3 regions of the Chryseobacterium sp. SG20098 genome follow, and region 3 is predicted to be linked to each of the others. Evidence: riboswitches for the same ligand, from Rfam matches in the RefSeq annotation. Region 3 holds a riboswitch; each other region holds the start of a gene.

Evidence for each region. Region 3 has a riboswitch for thiamine pyrophosphate ahead of pnuC (nicotinamide riboside transporter PnuC). Riboswitches for the same ligand answer to the same signal wherever they lie in the genome.
Region 1: another riboswitch for thiamine pyrophosphate. It lies ahead of RHP76_RS13660 (TonB-dependent receptor); the one in region 3 lies ahead of pnuC (nicotinamide riboside transporter PnuC).
Region 2: another riboswitch for thiamine pyrophosphate. It lies ahead of thiS (sulfur carrier protein ThiS); the one in region 3 lies ahead of pnuC (nicotinamide riboside transporter PnuC).

Annotation. Positions count from the first base shown of each region.
Region 1 covers NZ_CP134622.1:2,982,668-2,989,892, reverse strand. The annotation lists gene RHP76_RS13670 (bifunctional aconitate hydratase 2/2-methylisocitrate dehydratase) at 1-1,649, opposite strand, end outside; gene RHP76_RS13665 (WG repeat-containing protein) at 1,937-2,707, shown strand; TPP riboswitch at 2,902-2,993, shown strand; gene RHP76_RS13660 (TonB-dependent receptor) at 3,095-5,212, shown strand; gene RHP76_RS13655 (hypothetical protein) at 5,391-6,143, shown strand; gene RHP76_RS13650 (acyl-CoA thioesterase) at 6,131-6,673, shown strand; gene RHP76_RS13645 (GxxExxY protein) at 6,816-7,019, shown strand; gene RHP76_RS13640 (2-hydroxyacid dehydrogenase) at 7,065-7,225, shown strand, end outside.
Region 2 covers NZ_CP134622.1:3,004,923-3,012,147, reverse strand. The annotation lists gene RHP76_RS13765 (heavy metal translocating P-type ATPase) at 1-1,441, opposite strand, end outside; gene RHP76_RS13760 (Crp/Fnr family transcriptional regulator) at 1,530-2,243, shown strand; gene panB (3-methyl-2-oxobutanoate hydroxymethyltransferase) at 2,304-3,119, shown strand; gene RHP76_RS13750 (hypothetical protein) at 3,123-3,437, shown strand; gene RHP76_RS13745 (RluA family pseudouridine synthase) at 3,449-4,126, shown strand; TPP riboswitch at 4,243-4,338, shown strand; gene thiS (sulfur carrier protein ThiS) at 4,396-4,602, shown strand; gene thiC (phosphomethylpyrimidine synthase ThiC) at 4,628-6,439, shown strand; gene RHP76_RS13730 (thiamine phosphate synthase) at 6,436-7,023, shown strand; gene RHP76_RS13725 (hydroxymethylpyrimidine/phosphomethylpyrimidine kinase) at 6,999-7,225, shown strand, end outside.
Region 3 covers NZ_CP134622.1:524,687-531,911, forward strand. The annotation lists gene RHP76_RS02345 (CinA family protein) at 1-61, shown strand, start outside; gene RHP76_RS02350 (SDR family oxidoreductase) at 99-851, shown strand; gene RHP76_RS02355 (alpha-amylase) at 863-2,341, shown strand; gene RHP76_RS02360 (YciE/YciF ferroxidase family protein) at 2,505-3,071, shown strand; gene RHP76_RS02365 (alpha-ketoglutarate-dependent dioxygenase AlkB family protein) at 3,298-3,906, shown strand; gene RHP76_RS02370 (DUF4142 domain-containing protein) at 4,036-4,647, shown strand; gene RHP76_RS02375 (PA2169 family four-helix-bundle protein) at 4,770-5,228, opposite strand; TPP riboswitch at 5,350-5,456, shown strand; gene pnuC (nicotinamide riboside transporter PnuC) at 5,482-6,078, shown strand; gene RHP76_RS02385 (acyl-CoA dehydrogenase family protein) at 6,065-7,096, shown strand.

The DNA.
Region 1 (7,225 bases), 2.5 Mb from region 3:
CCTGAGTCTGCTCCGAAAGCTACTCCTTTGGACATTCTTGTGTGAGAGTCACCACCAATGATGATGGCCCACTCGTCAACAGTGATGTCATTAAGAACTTTGTGGATAACGTCAGTCATGGCGTGGTATTCACCTTTCGGGTCACGGGCTGTAATCAGTCCAAACTCGTTCATGAATTTCATCAGCTTAGGAATGTTAGCCTGAGCTTTTTTATCCCAAACCGAAGCGGTGTGACATCCCGACTGGTAAGCTCCGTCTACAGTAGGAGAGATTACAGTTGCGGCCATAGATTCAAGCTCCTGAGCAGTCATAAGCCCTGTGGTATCCTGTGAACCTACAATATTCACTTTGACACGAACGTCTGATCCGGCGTGCAGAACTTTTCCTGGGGTAGTTCCCACAGCATTTCTGTTGAAAATCTTTTCTACAGCAGTAAGTCCCTGTCCTTCATGAGAAATTTCTTTTGAAGGAGCAAAAACCGTCGGCGCTTCAATACCTAAAACCTGAGCAGCAAATGTCTGTAGTTTTTTACCAAATACGACCGCGTAAGATCCTCCTGCTCTGATGAATTCCATCTTTTGCGGAGTGAAAGATTTGGTAAGGTCGATCAGTTCCTGGTCGCCGTTATATAATTTCTTTTCTTTTGTATTGATTGTTAAAACAGTTCCTGTTGCTACTGAATATGCTTCTTCAAGAACAATGTCACCGTTTTCATTACGAACCGGGTTTCCGTTTTCGTCAACTTTCTTTACCCAGTTTTTAAGGTCAATACCGATACCTCCGGTAACGTCTACTGTGGTAAGGAAGATCGGAGAAATACCGTTTGTTCCTCCTACAATAGGAGCAATGTTAACGAATGGTACATATGGGCTGGCCTGTTTTCCTGTCCAAAGAGCCACGTTGTTTACTCCGGACATTCTGGATGATCCAACACCCATTGTTCCTTTTTCAGCGATCAGCATAACGCTTGCATCAGGATGCTTTGCCTGTAAAGCTTTGATTTCTTCCTGAGCTTCAGGAGTGATCATACATTTTCCATGAAGTTCACGGTCTGATCTTGAGTGAGCCTGATTACCCGGAGAAAGTAAATCTGTAGAAATATCTCCTTCACCAGCAATATAAGTAACTACTTTAATTTCTTCAGCAACTTCAGGAAGTTTAGTGAAGAATTCAGCTTTTGCGTAGCTTTCAAGGATTTCTTTTGCAATTTCGTTTCCGCTGTTGAATGCTTCTTTCAGACGGTTCGTATCTGCTTCATAAAGGAAAACCTGAGTTTTAAGAACGTTGGCAGCTTCTTTGGCAATAGCTGCATCATTACCTAAAGCAAGGTCCAGCAGCACCTCAATAGAAGGTCCGCCTTTCATATGAGATAATAATTCAAAGGCAAATGCCGGGGAAATTTCTTCTACTACGGATTCACCCAGAATAATTTCTTTTAAAAATTTTGCTTTTACTCCCGCTGCACTTGTTGTTCCGGGTAGTGTGTTATAAATGAAAAATTTAAGAGAGTCCGGTCGGTCAGCATTACCTGAATCTTTAATTTGTGCAATGATTTCGCTTAGTAATTCAGCACCATCAATTGGCTTTGGATGAAGCCCCTGGGTTTTTCTTTCTTCAATCTCTTTGATGTAATCCTTATAAATACTCATAATAGAAGGTCTTTCAAAATTAAAGGTAGGCCTGCTTTTTCTTTACCGGGGTGTATAAATACAATTAATGACATTTTGAGTTCTCGCATTTTGATGCAACATTAACCGAATAAAGTCAGCATAATCTACACTTTTTCAAAAGTTTTTTAAAATTATCAAACATTTCAAAATGTTCCCAAAATTACGAAATTTTACAATTTTATAAGAATGAAATTATTTAGATTCTTTATAAATATGAATTTTATAATATCTATTTTTGGTCGTATTTTTGTAATCAAATGGAGAATATGAAAAATATCCTGAATGTTTTATGTGTTTTTATTTCGATTTTCGTTTTCTCACAGACCCGATCTGTGAAGAAAATCCCTGCGAAGAAAGGACCGAAAACCACGGCTAAAAAAGCAGCTTCAGCCAGCAAACCTAATGCTGACCTGGTGGTGATCAACAAAGATCTTCCTGTTTTGATTCCTAAGAAAAAAGGAGATCAGTTCGGGTATGTCAATCAGAACGGGAAATTTATTATCCAGCCGGAATATCATATTGCCGTATTTTTTTATGAAGACTGCAACCTTCTGAATTCTCCTAATGAAAAAGTGAGAAAATTTGGAACAAAAGACTATGCTACGGTGGAGAAAAATATGATTTCTTACCGTATAGATAAGTCCGGGAAGAGAGTCTATCAGTTTAAAGATACCGATTTTGGAAAATGTAAATTTGAAGAATATAAACAACAGTTATTCCAGGCTTATATCCTTAATGGTTTTTACGGAATCATTGAAAAATCAAAATTTGTAAATGCCGCAGATTACAGACAATATCAGATCTATCCTCAATATCAGTATCTGTTCATTCTTGAAGGGGATGATGTAGCTAATCCAATGATTGTTGCTTCCAATAATGATAAATTTGGAATCATTGATGTTAACAATAAAGTTATTATTCCGTTTGAATATTCCAATATTAAAAGAAACTTCAGCTGGAAACTCGGTAAGATGTTTGAAGTGACAAAAGATGGTTCCAATTACTATTACATAGACACCAACAACAAAACTTACTAAATAATTATAGATGATGAATGATGAATGATGAATGATGAATGATGAATGATAAATGATGAATGATTCATTTGATAACTCCTATTTTTCATAGTGTTTTTTCCATTCTGTAACTATTTATTTACCACGTAATCTGATATTCAGAAGCCCACATCTCGTAACCCGATCGCAGTTCATATATTTTTTGTAATTTTGCGGCTGAAATAAAGGGGTGCTTTAACAGGCTGAGATTATACCCAATGAACCTGGAACAGGTAATGCTGTTTAGGGAATTGAAAATGTACCAATGAAACAGTATAACAATATACCAATTGCTAGACTGTTAAATTAATAAAATTGTTACATTATTGCTCAACCCCTTTTATTCATTAAATATTAAAGATTTATAGAATGAAAGGATTATTTTTTTTAGGGCTTAGTGTAGGCTCAGTAGCTTTTATACAGGCTCAGAATAAAGATTCCCTAAAGGTGAGGGAAATTGAAGCAGTCAACTTTACCAAAAGGCTTCCGGTAGCAAAGGAAATCATCAATGTACAGAAAGATCTGGACAGTAAGAATCTGGGACAGGATCTTCCTATTCTTTTGAAAAATCAAACTTCCATTATTTCGACGTCAGATGCCGGAAACGGAGTAGGATATACCGGTTTCAGAATCCGTGGTGTTTCAGGAAGTGCCATCAATGTTATGATGAACGGTGTTCCATACAACGACTCTGAAAGTCAGGGAACCTTTTTTGTCAACGTTCCGGATTTGACAAGTTCTGCCTCACAGATTGTCATTCAGAGAGGAGTAGGAACTTCCAATAACGGGGTTTCTGCCTTCGGAGCAAGTATTAACGTACTTTCTAAGGATCCTGAAGAGAAATTTTATTTTAAAACGGATGACAGCTACGGATCATTTAATACTTATAAATATTCAGCAGAAATTGGCTCAGGGAAATTCTGGAAAAACCGACTTTCTGTGATGGGAAGATATACTCATATTCATTCTGACGGATACATCGACAGAGCTTCATCCAACTTACATTCTTATAATTTCACTGCCTTATTTGAAGAAGGAAACACGAAATTACGTTTAATGGCTTTTGGTGGAAAAGAGAAAACGTATCAGGCATGGAACGGGATTGATCGTAAAACCTGGGAGACTGATCCCAAATTCAATATTTCAGGGGCCATTTATGATGCCAACTGGGAGAATATTGTAAGTTTCTATGATAATGAAACGGATAACTACAGACAGAACCATTATCAGTTGCTTTGGGAACAGAAATTCAACGACCGCTGGAATCTGGAAACCACGTTCCACTATACAAAAGGAAAGGGATATTATGAAAACTACAAGCAGGGAGATCCTTTTTCAAGATATAACCTTCCCAATATAACAGAAGGAGGAGAAACGATAAAAGCTTCAGACTTTATCAGAAAAAAATGGCTGAATAACGATTTCTACGGAATGGTTTCTACATTGTACGGAAAGTTTGAAAATTTAGATTTGAACTTTGGTGCTGTGGTCAATCAGTATTACGGAAGACACTATGGAAATGTAACAGGAGTATTTTTTCCTCAGATTGATGAAAGTGAATATTACAGAAATCGCTCTGTAAAGAATGAGGTGTCTGGTTTTGCAAAAGCTTTATTAAGATTGAATAATTTTGAATTCTTTGGTGATTTGCAGCTCAGAAAAATCAATTACAACACAAAGATTCTGACGGCTGGTGATGGTGAAGGAGCAGATTTAAGTAAAAACTGGCTGTTTTTTAATCCAAAAGCTGGAGTAAATTACAGAATTGACGGAGGTAAAATATTCCTTTCTTACGCCCACGCCCATCGTGAACCCAACAGAGACGATCTGATGGCTAATAATGATGTAAAAGCAGAAAAGCTTCACGATATTGAAGCCGGTTTTGAAAAACAGTTCGGAATCGTTTCTTTTACTGCGAATGTGTATTATATGTATTATGTGAACCAATTGGTTCTGAACGGAGAACTGAATAACGTAGGGGCATTTATCAGAACAAATTCAGGGAAGAGCTACAGAAGAGGTATTGAGGTTGGTGCTTTGGCAAAACTATCCAAACAATGGGAGGTTTCCGGTAACGTAACATTAAGCCAGAACAGAAATCAGGATTTTAATATTCAGAATGGTGATGTTCCTAAAAGCCTTGGAAATACTCAGATTTCATTTTCTCCAAATGTTATAGCCAATTTAGGCTTGAAATTCAATCCTACAAAAAATTTCCAGTTTGCTTTAATGAATCAGTATGTAGGAAAACAATATCTGGATAATACCGAAGATGCCAATCTGCAGCTTAAAGATTATTTCCTTACAGATTTCAATGCTCAGTACCAGTTTAAAATTGCCAATAATGAAATTGCATTGAAGTTATTGGTGAATAACCTGTTCAATAAGAAATATGTGAATAACGGATCTGTTTATGATGGGCAGCCTTATTATTTTTCTCAGGCAGGAACGAATTTTATGTTTGGAGTGAGCTGGAAAATTCAGTAATTGACAAATCGGCCTTTTTGCTTTTTAACAGTTTTGACCTTTTTAAGCTTAAAAAAAGCAGTTTGAATAACAGTATATCTGTTTTACTACAGAATAAGTAAAAGACTGTTTCGGCAGTCTTTTTTATATCCATTAAATATTACAAAAAGTCACGAAAAAGTTATAAATTTGCTGCCAAATGAATATTTCAGCATATATTTTAGAATACTTAAAACAATTTGGAACTGCCACAGTTCCAGGCTTTGGGGTGTTTTCACTGAAAAATTCTAAGGCAATTATTAATTCTGAAAACGGAAGCATTCTGCCTCCGGCCAGTCAGATTGAGTTTACAATAGATTACGAAGTACAGACTGAAGATCTTGCTGCTTTTATTGCAGAACAAAAACAAATGTCTCTGGAAGCTTCAAAAAGTGATCTTAAAATTCAGACTGATTTTTGGAAGAAAAAACTTCAGGCCGAACAGGTTCTTGAAATTCAAAACCTTGGAACAGTCTTCATTGAAGAAGGACACACTCATTTCAAGGGAAAAAGAATAGAATCCGGACGTCCGGACTTTTACGGATTGGAAGAAATCAGATTCTCAGATATCAATAACGGGGAAAAAGTGAATACCACAGTGAATCGCGAAAAGGATTTTAAATTCAAAAAAACAATTCTTTGGATTTTCCTTCTGGTTATTCCGGTTCTTGGGATTTTATACCTGGCGTTTAGCCAACAGGAACTTCTTTTTGGAAAAAAATCTTTCAATAATGTTTCTGTACAGACTTCCACCCATAGAATTGTAAAAGATACGGTGAAAGTAATGGTACATACCCCGGAAACATCCGTTTCAGATTCTTTGAAAAAAGATTCATTAGTAAAACCCGCCGGAAAAGTAAAACAATCTGCCCCGGCTGTCTCAAACAACACTAAGACTAGATGGCAAAAATAAAAAAAGCGTCAGAATCTCTGACTATTATGACCAATATCGTTCTTCCGAACGAAACCAATTCTCTAAGAAACCTTTTCGGTGGTGAACTTTTAGCAAAAATGGACCGTTGTGCGTCTATTTCTGCAGCAAGACACTGCGAAAGAAGAGTAGTTACAGCTTCTGTAAACCACGTATCTTTCAACCATCCGATTCCGGAAGGAGGAGTTGTGGTGCTTGAATCTAAAGTTTCCAGAGCATTTTCCACTTCCATGGAAGTGTATGTAGATGTATGGTTGGATGATCCTATCAATCAGAAAAAAGTTCATACGAATGCCGGGATTTATACTTTCGTTGCAGTAGATGAATTCAACCGTCCAATTCCTATTCCGGAAATGATTCCTGAAACAGAGGAAGAAAAAGAAAGATTTGCCGCAGCATTCCGTAGAAAAGAACTTTCATTGATCCTTTCCGGAAGAATGAAGCCTTTGGAGTCTGTAGAGCTTAAAAAACTATTCCAGGAACCGCAGGAGTCTAAGAAAGACAAGAAATAAAACACAAAAAACACAAATGACTGGCACAAATTTTCACAAATGGTTTGTGCTCAGTCAGATGAAAAAAAATAAGCAAAATGGATATTTCAGAAAATGATATATCAAAAAATAGTCTACGAAGCAGGGTTATGATGAGGTTAAAATGGAGGTTGGTTATAGACTTGACTTTTTGATTGAAAAAAAATTTGTGCTGGAAATAAAATCCATTGAATCATTACAAGATATTCATCTAGCGCAAATACTTACCTACCCTCGCCTCAGTAATTGCAAACTTGGGATGTTGATCAACTTCAATACACTTCAGTTTAAAAATGTAGTTAAGAGAGTAATTAGCGGTACTTTATAATTTGTGCTATTTGTGAAATAAATTAGTGTCATTTGTGTTTAAACTATGAAAATACTTCTTTTAGATAAAAACCATCCTCTCATCACTGAACAGCTTTTGGCTCAGAATTTTATTTTAGAAGAGGATTTTACATCGTCTTATGATGAGGTTTGTGATAAAATTGAGAACTATGACGGAATTATTATCAGAAGCCGTATTCCACTAGA
Region 2 (7,225 bases), 2.5 Mb from region 3:
TTACGTAAAACTTATTTCGGCCTAAAATCCTCATAATGTGACCGAAAGTGAACGGAGCAGACAAGGCAAGTGCACAAGGACATGCAATAATCAGAATCGCAGAAATAACCTGAAACATAATTTTTAAATCAATAAAATACCAATAAGTTCCTGCGACTAAAGCAATACCTAAAATAATGAATGTGAAATATTTGCTGACGTTATTCGTAAGAGTATCGAGACCTGTTTCGTGTTTTTTAAATGCCTCTTTATTCCAAAGCTGAGTTAAATAACTTTGATCTACGTTTTTAATCACTTCGAGCTCTAAAGACGATCCTATCTGCTTACCTCCGGCAAAAATCTTATCTCCAGGCTGTTTGCTGATACTTTCACTTTCTCCGGTAATGAAACTGTTGTCGATATTACCTTCTCCGTTGATCAGAATAGCATCTACCGGAATGATTTCCTGATTCCTAACCAGAATTCTATCACCCACTTTTATTTCAGATAGTAAAATATTATCCTGTTTACCTTCGAAATCTACCTTGGTTACAGCAATCGGGTAGAAGGATTTGTAATCTCTGTCATAGGATAGTGCACTGTACGTTCTTTTTTGGAAAATTTTTCCGAGAAGCATAAAGAATAAAAGTCCACAAAGAGTGTCAAAATATCCTGGACCATAATCTGTTACCACTTCATAGATACTTCTTCCGTACAGAACAAAAATTCCTAAGACAATCGGAACGTCAATATTGACAATCTTATTTTTTAAACCGTACCATGCGGATTTATAATAGTCTGAAGCTGAATAAAATACAACAGGTGTTGCCAGCAGGAATATCAAAGTTCTGAATAAACCTCTGTAATGTTCCATCCAATAATCTTCCCCTCCAATATATTCCGGAAAGGCAAGGAACATTCCGTTACCAAAAGCAAAGGCAGCAATGGCAAATTTTACTAATAAAGATTTGTCAAGATGATCTTCATTTTTATCAGCGGTTTCAAGGCTGATTACCGGTTTGTATCCTAGATTGGTTAAGAATTTAGCGAGTTCGCTTAATTTCAGATCGTTATGGTTGAATGAAATCTGCAAAGTCTTCCTTGTGAAGTTTACCTGCGAATATTTAATGTGCTTATTTAATGTATGAAGGCTTTCCAATAGCCAGATACAGGAAGAACAGTGAATAACGGGGATTTTGAAAGTAACAAGACTGGTGCTTCCTTCAGAGAAATCAGTAACTTTCTCAAAAATTTCCGGCGTGTCTAAGTAATCAAATTGAGAAGAATTTTCATCATTCGGACGAATTCCTGCTCCTTTATTAAGCTCATAGAAATTGCCTAAATGATTTAAATTTAGAATCTCATAAACAGATTTACATCCGTTACAACAGAAAGTCTTTTCATCAAATAAAATTCTCTCTTTTTCTATCCCTTGACCACAATGAAAACAGTTCTCGCTCACCCCATAAAATATTGAACTACAAAATTATAACAAATTTTTTTGTTTATCGTGTTAAAAAGTTCTATTTTTGTGATAAATATCATATAAAATGCCGCAGGAACAACAGATAGCAATTGAAGAGAGGTTCGCCAGAGTTTTTAATGATAAATCATTTAAAGAAAGACTTTCTAGCGCAGATTTTGAAAAATACATTAATGGCAAAAAGAAACTGAGTTTTCAGAAACATGATACTATTTTCGAGGATGGCGAAACTCCAAAAGGAGTGTTTGTCCTGGAAAAAGGTGCTGCCAAACTTTCGAAATCAGGAGCGTTCGGTAAAGATCAGATTTTAAGATTTATCAAAGAAGGAGATATCATCGGCTATCGTTCTTTGCTTTGCGGGGAAAATTTCCAGGCCAAAGCAGAAGCAATGACAGATATTGAATGTGTGTTTTTACCTGCAGATATTTTCATGTATCTTTTGGAGGTAGACCCACAATTGTCTTTTGTAATGCTTCAGAAAATCTCATACGAACTAGGAGAATCTTCCAATACCATTACTTTCCTTGCACAAAAAACGGTAAGAGAAAGACTGGCAGAAATTCTTTTGCTGCTGGAACAGAAACTGGGAGTAGATCCTGAAGGCTTTATCAAGATCTCATTAACGAGAGAAGAGATAGCTAATATCATCGGTACTGCTACTGAAAGTGCCATCCGCCTGATCTCGGAATTCAAACAGGATAGCCTGATTGAAGTGGACGGAAGAAATATCAAGATCTTAAATCACGACAAACTCATGAAACTCGGTCACGTAGTTTTATAATCATACAAAAACTTAAGTCGGCTCAAGGCCGACTTTTTAACTTTTAAAAATAGATAAATTATGTCTGTTCACTCTGAAATTAAAAAAGTTACAACTGAAACCTTGCGTAAAATGAAATTCGACAAGGAGAAAATAACAATGCTTACAGCCTATGATTTTACCACGGCGAAGATGGTAGACGCAGGTGGAGTAGATGCTATTTTGATTGGAGACTCTGCAGCGAATGTAATGGCTGGTTTCGAAACTACATTACCCATTACGCTGGATCAAATGATTTATCATGCTCAAAGTGTGGTAAGAGGAACCGACAGAGCTTTGGTGGTAGCGGATTTACCTTTTGGAACTTATCAGAGTAATCCTGAAAAAGCACTGGAGTCTGCGGTAAGAATGATGAAGGAAGGAGGGGCGCATGCTGTAAAAATTGAAGGTGGAAAAGAAATTTCCAAGTCTATCAAAAAAATCATCAATGCCGGAATTCCGGTAATGGGACATTTGGGTTTAACACCACAGTCTATCTATAAATTCGGAACGTATAAAGTAAGAGCTAAGGAAGAAGCTGAAGCTGAAAAATTAATTGCTGATGCACAGCTTTTGGAAGAACTAGGATGTTTCTCTATCGTATTGGAAAAAATTCCTGCTGATTTAGCCAAGAAAGTAACTGAAAGTATTTCTATTCCTACCATCGGAATCGGTGCTGGCGCAGATTGTGACGGACAGGTTTTGGTGTATCATGATATGGTGGGAATGAACAAAGGTTTCAGCCCGAAATTCTTAAGAAGATACCTTGACCTTTACACAGAAATTACAGGAGCCGTTTCTCAATATGTGAAAGATGTGAAAAATGTAGAATTTCCAAACGAAAACGAAAGTTATTAATCCATGCAGAACCAACAATCTATTCAGGGAATATTATCTATTGCAGCTTTGATTTGTCTGGCCGTGGGATGGTTTAATTTATTTTCCCCGGAAATTAATCATTTGCTTTCAAGAAAAGTATTTTATGTTCTGATTGGAGCAAGCTTTTTTATTCAGGCTCCATTGCTTACCAATAAGAATTTTGTCTATGCCATGTATGCTGCTGCTGCCATCTGTGTATTCGGAGCGTTTATTCCGGAAGGCTCAAAACTTTCAGCTGTTAAAACGGTAGGCCTTCTGGCAGGGATTATCCTGTCTTTATCCAACAGAAGAAGATAGACGGAACAAGTATGAAGGAGCAGATTATATATGAAGACAACCATCTTCTGGTGATTAATAAAAAGGTGGGGCAGCTTGTACAAGGCGATAAGACCGGCGATGAATCACTATTAGAATCCACCAAGAACTTTATAAAAATAAGAGATGCTAAGCCGGGAAATGTTTTTCTCGGCTTGGTTCATCGTATAGACCGCCCAACTTCAGGACTGGTGATCTATGCAAAAACTTCCAAAGCACTTTCCCGTTTGACACAGATGGTGAAAAACCGTGAAGTGAAAAAAACATATTGGGCAGTTGTAGGAAAAGAAATGATCCCGCAAAGCCAGAGACTGGTGCATTATTTAAAGAAAAATGAAAAAAATAATAAGGCTATTGTCTTTCCGAAAGCTACTGAAGGGGCGAAAGAAGCTATTCTTACCTATCATGTGATCAAAACACTGGATAATTATCTCCTTCTTGAAATTGATCTTGAAACCGGAAGGCATCATCAGATCAGAGCACAGCTGTCCAAGACCGGAGTTCCGATTAAGGGTGATCTGAAATACGGAGCACCACGTTCCAATCCTGATGGAGGAATCAATCTTCACGCCAGAAAGCTGGAGTTTATTCATCCTGTTACCAAAGAAAATATTGAAATAACAGCTCCCGTGCCGCAGAATGATGCGATCTGGAGAGCTTGTGAGGAATAACTAAAGATTTTTAGTTAATTAAAGGCAAACATAAAAGTCCGTCTCAATTTTGAGATGGACTTTTTCTTTATTATCATTTCAGATTTTGCGCATTCTAAAAAAATGTCTAACTTCGTTCCCAACTTTAGGGGTGTCTGTTACCAACAGACTGAGACTTACCCTTTGAACCTGATCTGGATCATACCAGCGTAGGGAAAAGTAGATGACTTTTGCTGTACATTCTATTGTACAATAATGGCCATTCCTAAAGTATATTTAATTTATTAGGAATGGAACTTATAATCAACCACACCCGAAAAACATTTGATGTACTTCCTGCAAACCTGGAAGCATTACTGGCTATTGAGTTACCCGGAAAGAAAAAAGGTATTGCTGTAGCGCTCAACAACCGAATTATTCCGCTGTCAGTCTGGGCGGAAACCATTCTCAAAAACAACGATTCAGTTTTAATCATTACTGCCACTCAGGGCGGTTAATTCTCATATTTAATACCAAAAACTTATGGCTCACTCCATTACATGTTCGCCATTTCCGAACTCAAAGAAAATCTATATTGAAGGTACATTACATCCTATCAATGTAGCAATGCGTGAAATACAGCTTAGCCCAACCAAATTGACCAATGGCGGCTTTGAACATAATGCTCCGGTAACGATTTATGACACTTCAGGTCCTTATACCGATGAAAATGCGGTTATTGATATTCAGAAAGGGCTTCCAAGAATCAGAGAACAATGGATTCTGGATAGAAATGATGTCAATATCCTGGACGGAATTACATCTGAATATGGAAAAGCCCGTTTGGCGGATCCACGTCTTGACGAACTGAGGTTTTCTTATGATCATAAACCCAAAGTGGCAAAGGATGGCAAAGAACTGACCCAGCTTTACTATGCCAAACAGGGAATCATTACTCCGGAAATGGAATATGTGGCGATCCGGGAAAATCAAAGAATAGAACAGCTGGAATCAGTGTCTAAAGAAATGGCTTTTCAACATCCGGGACACAGTTTTGGAGCCAATACTCCAAAAAGCAAGATCACTCCGGAATTTGTAAGGGACGAAATTGCTGCGGGAAGAGCGATCATTCCCAATAATATCAACCACCCGGAAAGTGAACCGATGATTATCGGAAGAAATTTCCTGGTAAAGATCAATGCCAATATCGGAAACAGTGCTGTTTCATCCAGTATTGAAGAAGAAGTAGAAAAAGCAGTATGGGCCTGCCGATGGGGAGCTGATACCATTATGGATCTTTCTACCGGGAAAAATATTCACGAAACAAGAGAGTGGATTATCAGAAACAGTCCGGTTCCTATTGGTACTGTTCCGATCTATCAGGCATTGGAAAAAGTAAAAGGTGTTCCTGAAGATCTGACATGGGAAATTTTCAGAGATACCCTTATTGAACAGGCAGAACAGGGAGTTTCGTACTTCACTATTCATGCAGGTGTTTTGTTGAGATATATCCATTTAACAGCAAAAAGAGTCACCGGAATTGTATCCAGAGGAGGATCTATTATGGCAAAATGGTGTTTATTCCATCATAAAGAAAGTTTCCTATACACTCATTTTGAGGAGATTTGTGAGATCATGAAGAAGTATGACGTAGCTTTCTCTTTAGGAGATGGTCTTCGTCCCGGATCTATTGCAGATGCTAATGATGCCGCTCAGTTTGCAGAACTGGAAACTTTAGGTGAACTGACAAAAATTGCATGGAAACACAATGTACAGGTAATGATTGAAGGCCCTGGCCACGTTCCGATGCACATGATCAAAGAAAATATGGAAAAGCAATTGGAAGAATGCCATGAAGCTCCGTTTTATACCTTAGGCCCATTGACCACTGATATTGCACCGGGCTATGATCACATCACTTCAGGAATCGGTGCAGCCATGATCGGATGGTTTGGATGTGCGATGCTTTGCTATGTAACTCCGAAGGAACATTTAGGGCTTCCGAATAAAGACGATGTAAAAGTTGGAGTAATAACCTATAAGCTGGCGGCTCATGCTGCAGATTTGGCTAAAGGTCATCCGGGAGCACAGTACAGGGACAATGCATTGAGTAAAGCCAGATTTGAATTCAGATGGGAAGATCAGTTCAATCTTTCATTAGATCCAGAGACAGCAAGAGCTTATCATGATGAAACACTGCCCGCAGAAGGAGCAAAAATTGCCCATTTCTGTTCCATGTGCGGACCGAAATTCTGTTCCATGAAAATTACACAGGAAATTCGTGAATCAGCAGAACAAGGAATGCTTGATAAATCACAGGAGTTCATCGAAAAAGGGAAAGAAATTTATATATGATCCTGGTCATTACTCCTGAATTGATTGTCCCAAACGAGACAGATTTCATTAATCAGATGTTTCAGGAAGGTCTTGATCTGCTTCACATTCGTAAACCATGGATCAGCCGGAATGAAATGATTGAATTTATCACTCAGATTGATGAATCTTTTTATACACAGCTGGTTTTGCATACGTATTATGACCTTGGGAAAGAATTTACTATTTCAAGGTTTCATTTCAGAGAGATTGATCGGCAGGAAGAAATGTATAAGTCTTTTGCGAAAGAAAATACCATTTCAACTTCTGTACATGATATTAAAACCTACAATACTTTGGAAAAAGAATGGGAATATGCTTTCATAAGCCCGTTCTTTCCAAGTATCTCCAAAAAAGGATATGGATTGAATTCTACCATTAAAGAAGAAATAAAACATCGGAACAATCCGGATGTAAAATTGATTGCTCTTGGAGGAATTCATCAGAATAATATTTATGAAGTTTTCGATTCAGATGCTGATGGAGCAGCTTTATTAGGTGCAATCTGGGAAAGTGAAGAACCTTTAAAAGTATTCAAAAAATGCAGGAACGTCCTTATGTCATAAGTATTGCAGGCTTCGATCCCAGTGGCGGAGCAGGCTTATTATCAGATAGTAAAACTTTTGAGCAATCAAAGGTGATGGGACTTGGAGTATGTACCGCATTAACCTTGCAAACTGCTTCGAAATGCCTGAATTTAGAATGGCGGCCTATAGATGAAGTAACTGAAGCGATTCAGGTGCTGATGGAAAGTTATCCGGTTTCAGC
Region 3 (7,225 bases):
TGAATTCATACTTGGATGCTTTAAGCTGGAACTGGATAAACACCGTGAAAATAAGGAGTAAAAATCATCACAATAATAAGCTGTTAATACAATCAATTATGGAAAAATTACAATTGCAGAATAAATCTGTCCTTATTACAGGAGCAGACAGCGGAATTGGTAAGGCAATCGCCCTTTTATTTGCTAAGGAAGGAGCAGATATTGCCTTCATCCACTATCATGATGCCAAAGATGCCATGAAAACAGTGGAGGAATTAAAAAAAACAGGAAGAAAAGTCCTTTCGTTTGAAGGTGATATTAATGATAGTGAATTTTGTAAATCTGTTGTTAATGAGGTAGTTTCTAAATTCGGAGGAATAGATATACTGATTAATAATGCAGGAACCCAGGTTCCTTGTGAAAGTATAGAAAATCTTAAAGAAGAGGATATCCGCAAAACTTTCGATTCCAACATTATCGGAATGATCTTGCTGACAAAGATTGTATTTCCTTATTTAAAACAAGGGGATTCTATTATCAATACTACTTCAGCTACTGCCTATCTTGGACATGAAGAATTACTGGATTATTCAGCAACCAAAGGCGCTATTGTTTCGTTCACCCGTTCACTGGCACTGCAGGCTAAACCTAAAGGAATACGGGTGAATGCTGTTGCACCCGGACCGGTAGCCACGCCGCTTACGGAAAAAACATTTGGGGAAGAAGATGAAGATCAGAATAAACCGCCGCTAGAACGTAATGCTTCTACCGAAGAAGTGGCAGCAAGTTTTCTATTTCTTGCCACAGATGCTTCATCACAGATAACGGGACAGGTTCTTCATCCTAATGGAGGTTTAATTGTTAACGGTTAATCTTAACGGATATGAATGGAGTTATTATTCAGTTTTTCCATTGGTACCATCCCGGGAACCTATGGAATGAGTTTGCTGAAAAAGCAGAATATTTAAGAGATTTGGGGTTTACTGCCGTCTGGTTTCCTCCTGCCAATAAATGCAGTCTCAATATGGAAGGGCGTGGCTATGATGTATATGATCTTTATGATTTGGGAGAATTTGATCAGAAAGGCAGTATACCAACCCGGTACGGGACAAAAGCCGAATATTTAATGGCAATAGAGAAAGCGCATGAAGCGGGAATGTCTGTATATGCAGATATTGTTTTAAACCATAGGATGGGAGGAGATGAAGAAGAAAAGATTATGGTGCATCAGCTGAATGAAGAAAACCGTAATGAAAGAATCTCTGAAAATATGGAGGTTTCAGCCTATACGAAATTTACTTTTCCGGGAAGAAAAGGAGTGTATTCGAACTTTATATGGGATCATCACTGTTTCAGCGGTATTGATTATGTGATCAGAGAAGGAGAGGAGATGAAGGGTGTTTTTAAAATCCATAATGAATATGGTGAGGAGTGGACAGATGCCGTAAGTCATCAGTTCGGTAATTATGATTATCTGATGGGAGCTGACATAGAGTACCGTAATCCTTATGTTGTGGAGGAAATGAAAAACTGGATCAGATGGTATATGGAAACAACGAAAGTAGACGGAATCAGATTGGATGCCTTAAAACATATCTCCTCCAACTTTTTGAAAGACTGGGTCTCCTATATTAAAACAGAAGTAAATCCTGAATGTTTTGTTTTGGGCGAATTCTGGAAAGACGAGGCAGAAAAAATTGAGTATTTTTCCGATAAAATGTCTGATCTTATCTCTTGTTTTGATGCTCCGCTGCATTATAATTTCTTTAAAGCATCACAGGATGGTAAAGATTATGATATGAGCCGGATTTTAAAAGGAAGCTTCTTGGAGAAGAAACCGGTATTCTCAGTTTCTTTTGTTGAAAACCACGATACACAGCAGCTTCAGGCTCTTGAATCTGCGGTGAAAGACTGGTTCAAATCCTTGGCTTATGCTATTATTCTTCTTACCGATGAAGCTTATCCCTGCATATTTTATCCCGATCTTTTTGGTGCAGATTATATCGATATAAAGGATGAGCAGGAAGTGCATATCATCATGCCGAAGGTTGAAGAACTTCCCGGTCTGCTTGAAGCGAGAAAGCTTTTTGCATATGGTAAACAGACCGATTATTTTGATCATCCCAACTGTGTAGCTTTTGTACGGAAAGGAGATGAAAAGCATGCGGGCTGCATTGTAATCATGTCTAATAGCGAAGAAGGTTATAAAGAAATAGAATTGGGAAAAGAACATGCGGATTCGGTTTATACCGATTTTTTAAAGAACCGTCATGAAGAAATTTATACGGATAAAGACGGGAAAGCGGTGTTTACTGTAAATTCGGGTTCGGTAAGTATATGGGTAAAAAAACAAACACCGTAATGATTGGCAAATTTTCAGGCCTTTTATTCTCTGCGAACAGCTATTCTAATTTTAACTTACGATATAAGCTCTTGTAATTTTAGATACCACATCTCAGTATTTTGGACAAAAATGGTCTTATAGTTGCAGATTTACCACCAATCAATCACTAAATTATTATAATATGGAAACTAAAACGGCAACCAAAAAAACACCAGCCAAAAAAGCAACAACAGCAAAAGCAAAAACTCCGGCTAAAAAAAATGCAGCCAAAAGTTTGGAAGATCTTTTTGAAGATGCGCTGAAAGATATTTACTGGGCTGAAAAAGCACTGCTGAAAGCGCTGCCGGCAATGATGAAAAATGCAACCAGTGAAAAGCTTAAACAAGGCATTGATAAGCACATCACGGAAACAGAAGGCCATGTGGAAAGATTGGAAGAATGTTTTAAAGCATTAGGAAAAAAAGCCCAGGCAAAAAAATGTGATGCTATGCAGGGATTGCTGGATGAAGGAAAGAGCATTATGGAAGAGACAGAACCGGGAGCAGTAAGAGATGCGGGCATTATTGCAGCAGCGCAAAAAGTTGAACATTATGAAATTGCTACTTATGGAACACTGGCAGCATTCGCAAAAGTATTGAAGGAAGAAGAGTGTCTTAAAAACTTTTTAAGCACATTGGAAGAAGAAAAAAAATGTGATGAACTGCTTACAAAAGTTGCTGATACCAATCTTAACAGCAAAGCCATGTAAATACAATCTTTAAAAAGGAGACCTGAAAAAATCAGGTCTCCTTTTTATTGAAATCCGGAAAGGTTTAAAATGCAACATTTTTATCTTGGTTGATTTTGTATCAGTTGTAGTATATTTGTGGATATAATTTTTATCAATTTAGTTTTTTTAAAATGAACTGTAATTGAATAACAAAACTCTTATACTGTAAAAGAAAACTGTATTGTACCATTTATAAAGTTTAAAAATGACCCAACTTAGCCTGTTCGACTCAGCAGATCTGTACGAATTTCCAAAAGACCTTCTGGAATACAGAGAACATTTCCTGAATCAGGAAGAAGCTGACCGCCTTAAAATTCATCTGCTTGAAACAGCTCCCTGGAAACAACGTACCCAGAAAATGTATGATAAGATGGTTCTCACACCTCGCTTAACCGCCTGGTATGGAGATGAGAAAAATGCCTATCCTTCAGACAATGAACTGGATGCCCATCATTGGACACCGGAACTGTTTTCTTTAAAACAAAGAATAGAAGAAACATTTGGCTATCAGTTCAATTCCGTATTGTTGAACCTTTACAGAGATCATAACGATTCTGTTGCCTGGCATCGGGATAAGGAAAGCAGATATGGGAAACGTCCGGTGATTGCATCAGTAAGTCTGGGGCAGACCAGAAATTTTGATTTCAGGAAAAAAGACCATCATCAGAGTAAATACAGCCTGCCTCTTCCTCACGGATCATTATTGATTATGAAAGGAGACCTTCAGGAAAACTGGGAACATCGTATTGCCAAGTCTCTAACCGCTATGAAGGAGCGTATTAATCTTACATTCCGGTTGGTTAATAAGTTGTAAGGTATTTATTCATAATGTTTTATGATTAGGTTAGAAGTGTTGTAATAGGTTTTTGGCAGATAAATTGTTGCATTTATAAACAAAGTCATTGTTTGACTTCATTAATATCACCACTTAAAATTTATTATTATGAAAAATCTTGTAGTAACAATTTTTGCATTAGCTGCTTTAACGGCCTGCAAAAAAAACGAACCGACAACCACGAGCCAATCTGAGGAAAGTACCACAATGTCTGCCCCTGCAGAATCCGGGATGACGGTAAGCGACTCCACCAAAATGTCAGACATCAAAGATCAGAAAAGTACTCTCAGTGATCAGGACAAAAAGTTTGCAGATGCTGCAGCCATAGGAGGACTGATGGAAGTAATGATGGGAAAACTGGCCGCAACAAACGCTGAAAACTCCGTGGTAAAATCTTTGGGAGCAATGATGGTAACCGATCATTCCAAAGCGAATGACGAGCTCAAGAATTGGGCTTCAGGAATAGGGTATACCTTACCCACAAGTCTGGATGCCGAAAAGCAGAAGATGTATGATGACCTGAAAGCTAAGAAAGGTAAAGACTTTGACAAAAAATATACAGATCTAATGGTCAGTGACCACAAGGAAGATGTAGAAGCATTCAAAAAAGAGGCGTCAGAAGGAACAGAAGTCTCATTAAAATCTTTCGCAGCTAAAACCCTTCCGACACTTGAACATCATTTGCAGGAATCGGAAAAAGCTAAAAATGCGGTCAAATAATATTGAGTTTTTATGACCGGCATCATAAGTATGAGCATACAATATTTAATAATTTTGAATTGATTAAATATTATTTTGTTCTTGATTATAGTAAGCTCCTCTTTTTAAGAGGAGTTTTTTGATTATTCTTTCTTTTTATATTCTTCAATTTTCTTGAATTGTCTGTAAGAATCTTTAAGGATACGAAGCTGTTCAGACACAATCTCAGTACTTTTTGGGCTGAGCTCACCTGTGTCCAGGGCATTTTGATAAGCTTCAATAGCTGCTTTTTCGCCAAATACCACATTTTCTAATGTAGATTCTATGAGATTTCCCATGGTAAAAGAATTTTTAATGTCAATCCAAGTTCTGTGAACAGCTCCTGCCATGGACGTTGAGTCCTCCGGAGTGCCTTGCTTTTCTGTGATGAGGTTGATTAGTTCATTTTTCATGATTTTCGACTGCGAAATCATATGTTCGTACTCATCTTTTACATCCGGATACATTTCCCATACTTTTCCCTCAACTTTTTCAAAGCCTTCCTTTCTGTCGTTGGTAATGTGAAGTAAGTCATTAAGTACTGATATTTCTTGATTGTCCATAATATAAATTTTTAGTTATCCATAAAATTATAATTTCCCTCATCGACTCTTTATAATCGTGATCATATCCTGTAAATAAAAAACCAAAGTCCTTTCTTTTTTCAACAAAAAGCTGCACCTTTGCCGAACAATGGGGTGCTACAAAACAGTGGCTGAGATGATACCCAGGAATGTATTTCCACACCTGATCCGGATAATGCCGGTGTAGGGATTGCTTACTGATCATCTCATCATTTGATTTCTAATAATTAATATGATGCAGGACATTTTAAAACAAATTACCTTACCGGAATGGTTCGGAGTCTTATTTTCAGTCATTCAGGTTTTACTGGCCCGTAAAAACAATGTCAACAACTATCTTTTCGGAATTGCGGGGATTCTGCTTACGCTGTATGTGATGCTTACTTCCAAGCTGTACGCTGAATTTACCTTAAATCTTTATTATCTGATCATGAGCATCTATGGATGGTTATATTGGAAATTCGGAAAGCAGAAATCAGAAATGGAAATCTCTGTTACCACCACCACAGAAAAATGGATTACGGGAGGAATTGTTCTGGGAACTTTTATCTTATTCTGGTCTTTTCTGACCCATTTTACAGACTCGGATGTTCCTATCTGGGATTCTCTGGTGAGTGCTTTTGCCTGGGCGGGAATGTGGCTGATGGCGAGACGGAAAATTGAAAACTGGGTGATGCTCAATGTCAGTAATATCATTTCTATCCCTTTAATGATTCATAAAGAATTGTATCTCTATGCTGTTTTGACGTCATTCTTATTTTTAGTAGCCATTTCCGGATATATAGAGTGGCAAAAAATTATTAAATCGAAAGCTAATGCTGAGTACTAAAGAGATTAGACGGGAACTTCATGGAGCCCCTGTAATTTCTGATAAAGTAATGCAGCATATTCATGAAGAAAAACTGCTTAAAATATGGGTTCCCAAAAAATATGGAGGACTCGGCTATCGTTTTGAAGAAGGACTTAACACCTTATTTAGCTGTGCAGAAACCGATGGAAGCTTTGGCTGGATGCTGACACTTTGTGCCGGAGCCAATTATTTTTCCAGAAATATCAAGCCTGAAATTGCTCAATTACTGTTCACCCATTCTGAAACCTGCTTTGGTGGCAGCGGAATGGTGGGAGGAACTGCAGAAAAAATAGACAACAGCCACTATCTGATCAACGGTTCATGGAATTTTGCAACAGGTGCACCTCATCTTACCCATTTTACATTGAATGCCAAAATTACAGAAAATGGAAAACCTTTAATGGATGGTCATGGCAATGGAATAATTCGATCATTTATTATTTCGAAAGAACACGCTGAGGTTATTCCCAACTGGAAATCTATGGGAATGGAGGCCAGTGGCACCTATTCATTCACTGTTGAAAATGTGCTCGTTAATGAAGACTATAGTTTTGTTTACGATACTTTTTTCACCAATGATATTCTCGACACTATTCCTTTTCGGATTTTTGCAGACTTAACACTGTTGGTCAACTATTTGGGAATGGCTTCTCATTTTATTGAAGAAGCAGAATATATTCGTCCTGAGATCCATTTCAAAAGTTTCACAGAGTCTGTTGAAAAGCATTTGGAAAAAGTATTGCAAATTGCCGGAGAAATAGAAAATATCCTAGGTGATCACAAAGATATTTCTGAAGGATATCAAAACGAAATCCACCAATATGGAGTAGAGCTGGTTCAAAGATTATCCCATCAGATTCTTACTATTTATACACAGCTGGGAATCCGGGCTACGGATATTAATTCTGAAGTGTATCAGGTGTTCTGTGATTATTTTACAGCTGCGATGCATTCTAATTTCAGACCTTCTGCTGATGATTTGGACTTTTCTTTTTGAGTAGAAAATTCTTTGTTAATAAACTTTTTATCTAATGCTGGTATTCTTTTATGACTGGCGTCATAAAGTAATTTTTATTATTTCACTATGTTTGGAATAATAAAACTAACCCCATGAAATAAGCCAACA